2 regions of the Mesorhizobium sp. M1004 genome follow, and region 2 is predicted to be linked to the other one. Evidence: riboswitches for the same ligand, from Rfam matches in the RefSeq annotation. Region 2 holds a riboswitch; the other holds the start of a gene.

Region 1 (4,407 bases), on a different contig from region 2:
GTCTTCGCGCTTGAAGGCAGCGGTGTGGACAGGTCATCTATCGAAGCAGCAGTCGCACGATGGAGTTTCACGTTGAAGGTTCTCGCGGCCCAATATCTCGCTGCAGAAAACCTACGCATCGAGAGAAAAATTCTTTCTTTCCCGTGGCTGGATCGCGTCCGCTCTCTTGTTGGTGAACGGATTATTGAGGGCGATTAATCTCAGTTTGGCCATCGCAGTTGGTGATGACGCCTTGAACGTCTCGTGTTGCGGACCAGCACTGACAAGCACGGTAGAAAGATTTCACTACCGACGCCTACCGCACCGCGAAATCGGTTGGGGCCATCCTGCACACTTTCCGCAGCCTCGGTGTTGGCTCGGCGCTCGCGGATCACCAGCGTCCTTTGAGCGGTAGCGCTTTTCAGGTTGAGGTTAGAGTCCTCCGGTTGTTGTGGCTCCGCACGGCCTGCATTAGTTGGACAATGGGGGCAGCGGTGCAGCGGCGGCAAATGGACGACTCACTGTTGCAAAATGTTAGACAAGCGTAAAAGCGCGATGACATAACCACATAAACATTTCGTTATTCGTCATTGACAAGAGAAGGGATTGCTGTGATTGTCTGGCGTGTCGTGGTTCTCGCGTCCGGCGCTGCCGCAGCGGAGCTAAGAGGGAAGCCGGTGCGATGCCGGCGCTGCCCCCGCAACTGTTAGCGGCGAGCCAACCCCACTCATGTCACTGAGGCGAATACCCTCGGGAAGACGTGTAGAGGCTATGACCCCGCGAGCCAGGAGACCTGCCACGACGAATTACGTCCACGGGCGGGGTGTCTCGGTGGCCGCTGCAACCCGGGCGTGCCGGGCCTGCTAGCGCCTTCCTTGTCACCGACGCCCCAACCATCGGGGTATGACATGACTGTCTCTCAGCAAATTCCTGTAGCAACGCTCGGCGTGCCGCGCTTCGGTCGTCGGCGAGAACTGAAATTCGCCCTTGAAAGCTACTGGTCCGGAAAATCGTCCGCTGGCGACCTTCTTGGGACGTCGAAGGCACTCCGTGCCGCTAGCTGGGAGGAGCAGCGCGATCGCGGCGTGTCAAAAATCCCCTCGAACGACTTCTCGCTTTACGACCATGTGCTCGACACCGCAGCCACGGTCGGCGCCATTCCATCCCGGTACGGTTGGAATAGCGGCGAGGTCCCACTTGACATCTACTTCGCAATGGCGCGCGGCAACCAGGGTCAGACGGAGGATTGTGGACACGCTGGTCACCAGGAGGCGGCTCATGGACCTGGTGTAGCCGCGATGGAAATGACCAAGTGGTTTGACACCAACTACCACTACATTGTGCCGGAGCTCCATGATGATCAGACGTTCGCCCTCTCGTCAACGAAGCCGGTCGATTACTTCCTCGAGGCTAAAGCTCTCGGCATTCACACACGCCCAGTCATCCTTGGACCCATCACCTTCCTCAAGCTGGCGAAATCGCCTGCCGAAGGGTTCGGTCCCATCGCGCTCCTACCGCAGCTGCTGCCCGTACGAGCAGCTCCTGCAGAGGCTGAAGCTGTCGGGAGCCGACTGGGTCCAGATCGATGAGCCAGCGCTTGTCCTCGATCTGAACCCGAACGAACGAGCTGCGTTCGAATTCGCCTATGGCCAGCTGTCGAAAGCCGCGCCCGAGCTGAAGATCATGCTGGCTACGTATTTCGGGTCGCTGGGAGACAATCTCGAAACCGCGGTTTCTCTGCCCCTGGCCGGCCTGCATATTGATCTCGTGCGCGCTCCCGAGCAGCTGGAAACGGTGGGTCGGCTCGCTCCGAAGGATCTGGTGCTCTCGCTCGGCTTGATCGATGGCCGCAACGTCTGGCGTGCGAACCTGCCCGCCATTCTCGACCGCATCAAACCGATCGTCGCCGGCTGGCCCTTGGACCGCGTCGAAATCGCGCCTTCTTGCTCGATGCTGCATGTGCCGATTGACCTGCGCATGGAGACGGAACTCGAGGCCGACATCAGGTCGTGGCTCGCCTTCGCGGCCCAGAAGACCGACGAGCTGGTCTTGCTGGCCCGGGCCCTGTCCCAAGGCAGGGATGCGGTGGCAGGCGCGTTGAAAGCGACTGCCGAGGCTGCCGCCACTCGCGTGACGTCCACGAAGATCCATGACCCGCTTGTTGAGGGGCGGATCGCCAGCATTGACCATAGCATGAAGCGACGAGAGAGCGCTTTTGGCGAGCGCTCCAGAGTCCAGGCCGGCGCGCTCGGGCTGCCGCCGTTCCCGACGACGACAATCGGGTCCTTCCCGCAGACGCCGCAGGTACGCCGCGCGCGGGCCGATCATGCGAAGGGCCAGCTCAGCTATGTCGACTACGAGATCTTCCTGAAGAAGGAGATCGAGTCGGCAATTCGTTGGCAGGAAGAGATCGGGCTGGACGTGCTGGTGCACGGTGAGTTCGAACGAAATGACATGGTTCAGCATTTCGCCGAGCAGCTGTCTGGCTTCGCCTTCACCCAGCATGCCTGGGTACAAAGCTATGGGTCGCGCTACGTGCGTCCCCCCATCATCTTCGGGGACGTATCGAGGCGCAATCCGATGACGGTGCGCTGGTGGCAATTCGCCCAGTCGCTTACGGAAAAGCCCGTGAAGGGAATGCTCACAGGCCCAGTCACCATTCTCAACTGGTCCTTTGTTCGCGACGACGTACCCCGCTCCGAAGCCTGCCGCCAGATCGCGCTCGCCATCCGCGACGAAGTGACGGATCTCGAAAGGTCCGGCGCAAGGATGATCCAGATCGATGAGGCCGCGTTTCGCGAAGGATTGCCACTGCGCCAATCTGACTGGAAAGCCTATCTCGACTGGGCTGTCGAATGCTTCCGGATCGCTTCAACGGGTGTAAAGGACGCGACTCAAATCCATACCCACATGTGCTATTCGGAGTTCAACGAGATCATCGACGCGATCGCTGGAATGGATGCGGATGTCATTTCGATTGAGACGTCGCGCTCGAAGATGGAACTGCTGGACGCCTTCACGAGCTCCAAATATCCGAACGAGATCGGTCCCGGCGTCTATGACATTCACTCACCACGTGTGCCGGAGGTCTGCGAGATTTCGGACCTAATCATGCTTGCCCGCGAGCGACTGTCCGACGGCCAACTGTGGGTAAACCCGGACTGTGGCCTCAAAACACGCAAATGGGAGGAGGTCCGCCCTGCCCTCATGAACATGGTCGCTGCAGCGCGCGCGCTCCGGGAGAAAGTGGCCTGAGGCTTCTCCTTGCTCACCGTGTGGTGAGCTACCGGCTGGCTCCTGTCGGCCGTGAACATGCCAAACCGGCACACTCTTGGAAATGAGCCACTCGGCGCAAATGTGCAATTTCCCTACGGACGTGTCTTAATCCCGCAGAAATATAAATGTGGCACTACGCTATAATATCGGTTCCTTGGGGACATACAGGCCCCGCGCCTCGAACAAATCGGACACGCGTCGTTTCTCAAAGTAGACTGCTTGGCGCGTTCGCTCAGGCAGCGACAATATATGGTGCTGCGTCTGTCCGCCCCCAGTTGATCGCGCAGACTACGGGCGAGGTGGCAGGGTTCGGGTATCGCTAGCGTCCCGCCAATTCGGAGATGGACGTCGCAATTCGTGCCGCCAAGTAAAAATCGCCAATCATTTTCGATTGCGAGTCCGCAGCCAGTTGGCCCTTATTTTCCTGAGATCTGCGTTACAGGCCGGGGCGTTGTCGCCGTTTCTGAGGGTAAGATGGGATAGGCGACGTCAGGTGCCTCTCCGGTCAGCGAGTTGAGGAAGGCAACAAGCAGGTCAACTTCTTCGTCCGCCAGTACTACGCCGAGCTGGGTGGTCCCCATAATGGCGACGGCCTGTTTCAGATCCCAAACCTTGCCCGAATGAAAGTATGGCGCGGTGAGTGCAACGTTGCGCAGCGGCGCCACGCGGAAGACATAGGAATCGTCGGCTGCATTGGTGACCTCAAATCGGCCCTTGTCTTTGTCCGGCAGGACTTCGGCGCTGGGCCGTTCCACGAGGCCGAATGGGTAATAGGCTTGCCCACCAACGTTGATGCCGGCATGGCAGGACGAGCAGCCTTTGTCCATGAAAAGCACCAGGCCCTGTTTCTGTTCGGAAGTCATGGCAACCTCATCACCATTCAGGAAGCTGTCGAACGGGGCAGGTGTGACCAGTGTCGCCTCGAAGGCTTCGATCGCCTTGGCGAAGTTGTCGAAGGTGACCCGATCGGCTTCAGCCGGAAAGGCTGCATCGAACCACTCGACATATTGCGGCATGGACTTGAGAGTGGCGATGAGTTGGCCCGGTGTATTGGCCATTTCGATCCCGGCTTGGACCGGTCCCTTCGCCTGAGCCTTCAGGTCTTCGGCACGACCATCCCAGAACTGGGCGATGTTGAAGACAGCGTTCAGT
Region 2 (4,407 bases):
TATGACCTGCCCGAGCGCGTGCTGCCGCAGGCGATCCTCGATCTGCCGGTGCCGACCGCCGAGGACGCGCACCGCGAATTGCTGCGCATTTCTGCCCGCGCCCACGGCATCGCGACGTCGGGTGACCTGCGCGATTATTTCCGCTTGTCGCCGGCCGACATGAAGGGCCGGTTGGAGGAACTGGTCGAGATGGGCGAGTTGCTGCCGGTAAACGTCGAAGGTTGGGACAAGCCGGCTTACCTCTATAGGGACGCCCGCCTGCCGCGAAAGATCGAGGCCCGCGCCTTGCTGGCCCCCTTCGATCCGGTGGTCTTCGAGCGCGCGCGCACCGAGCGTCTCTTCGATTTCCGCTACCGCATCGAGATCTACACCCCGGCCGACAAGCGGCAATATGGCTATTACGTGCTGCCTTTCTTGCTCGGCGACAAGATCGTCGCCCGCGTCGACCTCAAGGCCGACCGGCCTGCGAGTGTCTTACGCGTCCACGCCGCCTATGCCGAAGCAGGCGCACCGCCTGAGACCACCGCACAGCTTTTCGAGGAACTAAAGGAGATGCAGGGCTGGCTTGGCCTTGAGCGCATCGAAGTGACGCCGGCCGGCAATCTGGGGCCGGCATTGGCTAGCGAGAGAGATGGCCAACCCTTGCAGCGTCTGTCATAGACGCCTCAATAAGCCTCGTAGGTTGTGCAATGGCATCGGACAAAGTGCTCGACATGATCCATGGCGCCCTCATTGCGCATGGAATAGATGCAGTCCGCAGAGATAGGGACGTCATGCTCCAATCGAAGCAGCTTCGGTTTGAGGCTGAGGTGTTCGAGACGAGTTCTGACCGGCTGGTCCTGGAAATCTACATTTTTTCTCCGCTGCTTGATGTTCAGCCGGTCATTGAATCCTTTGCTGGCTTCGGCGACACGCGCGAACAGGAACTGAACCAGGCGTTTGAAAAGTTTCTCCGTGGTGTTTTCCATGTGGCCATTGAGGGACTGGCCGATCACGTCTGCGAGAACATGCAGGCCGAAATAGAGCTTTGGCAGCGAAGCAGCGCCAGTTGGAAGATCTGGCGAAAAGATGCCCGCTGGAAAATCTATAGCGGCCCGGTCATTTCCCAGGCCACAACCGAGCTATGCTCGCTGACACCAGGCTATCCAGCATTCTATGCCAAGCTGGAAAAGCTGTTCACAGCTTCGGTACCCCCCGGAAGCCATTTTGTCCGGACCTTTCTGGCAGGCTTGAAGGGCACGCTGATTAGTGCCGAAGTCCTTCTGGACAACGCGGTTTGGCATGAGGGACAGAATCTGGCTGTCGGTCATGACTGGGACTATAGCGATGGCTATCAAGCTATCCGACAGGTCATCCTGGCACTGCCGGAAGCCGGGACATGACAGCCCCTGCCGACATCGCCATGTCGTAGCCGTGCGTTGACACCGCTGCCTGCAAAAGCCTAAAATCCGCTCCAGACGGTCCCCTGCCCCGCAACGGCAAGGGCCAAGAGGGAATGCGGTGCGGGACGAAAAAATCCCAAATCCGCGGCTGTCCCCGCAACTGTAAGCGAAGAGCCAAGGCCGAAAGCCACTGGGTAACACCGGGAAGGCGGCTAACCAAGGCAATGACTCGCGAGCCAGGAGACCTGCCGTCTGAGACAAAGTATCCGATCGCCTGGCGGGTTTCCGGGCAAGGAGCACGGTTTTTGGACCAGAACAGCAGTTTTTCGGCTGGCACAACGGACATTGCGTCCGGCGACAACGACGCCCTGACCGGCGTGACCGTCATCGTCTGCGCCTCCTGCCGCGATGAGACCGGTTCCGACGCCCATCCGCGCGCCGGCGAATTGCTGGCTGAGGACACAGGCCGCGCCGCTGCCGGCGATATCCGGGTCCGCACCGCCGAATGTCTCGGCAATTGCAAGCGCCGCCTCAGCGCCGCGATCCTGCGCGATGGCTGCTGGAGCTATGTCTTCGGCGATCTGACCGCAACCAGCGGCGCCGACCTCGTTACCGGCGCAAAGCTCTTCGCGACTTCGGCCGACGGCCTCATCCCGTGGCGCGGCCGGCCCGATAGCCTCAAGCGCGGCCTCGTTGCCCGCATCCCACCCCTCGACATGCTGAAGGACTGACGATGAACGCTTCAAACCCGGCCGCCAACCTCTCCCGTGTTCCCTGCACTGTCGTTACAGGCTTCCTCGGCGCCGGCAAGACGACGCTGGTCCGCCATCTCCTGGAAAATGCCGGCGGCAAGCGCATCGCCATCATCGTCAACGAGTTCGGCGACATCGGCATCGACGGGGAAATCCTGAAAGGCTGCGGCATCGACACCTGCCCCGAGGAAAACATCGTCGAACTGGCCAATGGCTGCATCTGCTGTACAGTCGCCGACGATTTCGTGCCCGCCCTCGACAAGATCCTCGCGCTGACACCGAAGGTTGACCACATCCTGATCGAGACCTCGGGCCTGGCTCTGCCCAAGCCGCTGGTCCAGGCGTTCCAGTGGCCGAGCGTGAAGAGCCGGGTAACCGTCGACGGTGTCATCGCCGTGGTAGACGGCCCGGCGCTGGCCGAAGGCCGCGTCGCCAACGACATGGACGCTTTGCAGGCACAGCGCGCTCAGGACGAGACGCTCGACCATGACGATCCTGTCGAAGAAGTGTTCGAGGACCAGATCGCCTGCGCCGATTTGATCATCCTGTCGAAGAGCGATCTGATGGACGCCCCCGGTTCGGCCCGCGCCAACGCCATCATCAATGAACATTCCGCCCGCGCGGTAAAAATCGTGCCGACTGCGCATGGCAAGGTCGACCCGTCGGTGCTGCTTGGCCTCGGTCTCACCGTCGAAGACGACATCGAGAACCGCAAGTCGCATCACGACGGCGCTTTCGATCATGAGCATGACGATTTCGACACCTTCATCGTCGACATCCCCTCGATCGCCAATCCCGACGACCTGGCCAAGCGCGTCGCCACCGCCGCCGAACAGGAAAACGTGTTGCGTGTAAAAGGCTTCGTCGATGTCGGCGGCAAGCCGATGCGGCTTTTGCTGCAGGCCGTCGGCCCGCGCGTCAATCATTACTATGACCGCGCCTGGGCGGCTGAGGACGACCGCCGCTCGCGTCTTGTCGTCATTGGCCTGAAAGGACTGAACCGCCCGGCGATCGAGCGTATACTCGCCGGCTGATCCAAACCACGAGCCGAAATGCATATACTCACCACCACATCCGCCTCGCTCGACGATCTCGCCGAGCCCGTCGATCTCGGGCAGACGCCGGCGGATATCGTGGCGCTGTCCTTCACCGACAGCGACCTCGCCGGCCTCGCGGCGGCGTGGAAGGCCGATGCCGCCCGCCTGCCGTCGATGCGGCTGGCGGCGCTGCGCGACCTGCGCCATCCCATGTCCGTGGACCTCTGGATCGACAGCGTCGCCCGCCACGCCAAGGTGATTTTGGTGCGCATCCTCGGCGGCTACGACTGGTGGCGCTATGGCTGCGACCAGCTTGCCGCGACTGCCCGTGCGAACGGCATCAAGCTGGCGCTGCTGCCGGGCGAGAGCCACGACGAGGATCTCAGGCTGATCGAAGCCTCGACGCTGCCCCGCGCGGAGCTGGACGGCCTGCTGGGCTATTTCCGCGAGGGCGGGCCGGAGAATATGGCAGCGCTGATGCAGCGGCTGGCGGGGTTGGCTGGGCAGGATGCGGCGGCGGCTGAGCCGGTCAGCGTGCCGAAAGCTGGTTACTACGAGCCTGGCCGCGGCGTCGTAGGCAAGTTGGATTTTGCCGATGTCGGCGTTCCTTCACACCCCCCTCTGTCCTGCCGGACATCTCCCCCGCAAGGGGGGAGATCAGCCGGCGCGGACCTCGGCACTTTTTCTGCCCAGCCGATAATAGATTCCTCTGCAACATCCCCGATTGGCGAAAGCGTCGATGAGAGCACAATCTCCCCCCTTGCGGGGGAGATGTCCGGCAGGACAGAGGGGGGTGGGCGGGAACTCGGCGCAGACAACATCAACTCTCCCATCATCCCCATCCTCTTCTACCGCTCGATGCTGCTGGCCGCCGATGTCGCGCCAATCGATGCCCTCTTTGATGCACTCCGCCAGCGCGGCATGAGACCGGTCCCGATCTTCGTCTCCAGCCTCAAAGACCCGACCTCCCTGGCCTTCGTCGAAACCGCACTGGCCTCGCTCAACCCCGCCGCCATCATCACCGCAACCGCCTTCGCCTCCGGCGCCGAACCCGGCGTCCAAACCCTGTTCGACCGCGCCGGCGTGCCGGTCTTCCAGGTCATCGTCGCCACCACCCGCCGCGACGTCTGGGACAACAACCAGCGCGGCCTGGCGCCCGCCGACCTCGCCATGCATGTCGTGCTGCCCGAACTCGACGGCCGTATCCTTGCCGGCGCGATTTCCTTCAAGGGCGAG

Evidence for each region. Region 2 has a riboswitch for cobalamin ahead of NKH54_RS30025 (DUF1636 family protein). Riboswitches for the same ligand answer to the same signal wherever they lie in the genome.
Region 1: linked by a shared signal. The riboswitch ahead of metE (5-methyltetrahydropteroyltriglutamate--homocysteine S-methyltransferase) and the one ahead of NKH54_RS30025 (DUF1636 family protein) in region 2 are both predicted to bind cobalamin.

What each region holds. Positions count from the first base shown of each region.
Region 1 covers NZ_JAMYNB010000015.1:28,468-32,874, reverse strand. The annotation lists gene NKH54_RS26405 (hypothetical protein) at 1-198, shown strand, start outside; cobalamin riboswitch at 593-794, shown strand; partial or broken gene metE (5-methyltetrahydropteroyltriglutamate--homocysteine S-methyltransferase) at 888-3,234, shown strand; gene NKH54_RS26395 (cytochrome-c peroxidase) at 3,672-4,407, opposite strand, start outside.
Region 2 covers NZ_JAMYNB010000023.1:10,633-15,039, reverse strand. The annotation lists gene NKH54_RS30035 (winged helix-turn-helix domain-containing protein) at 1-660, shown strand, start outside; gene NKH54_RS30030 (DUF6348 family protein) at 690-1,382, shown strand; cobalamin riboswitch at 1,442-1,649, shown strand; gene NKH54_RS30025 (DUF1636 family protein) at 1,688-2,113, shown strand; gene cobW (cobalamin biosynthesis protein CobW) at 2,116-3,168, shown strand; gene cobN (cobaltochelatase subunit CobN) at 3,187-4,407, shown strand, end outside.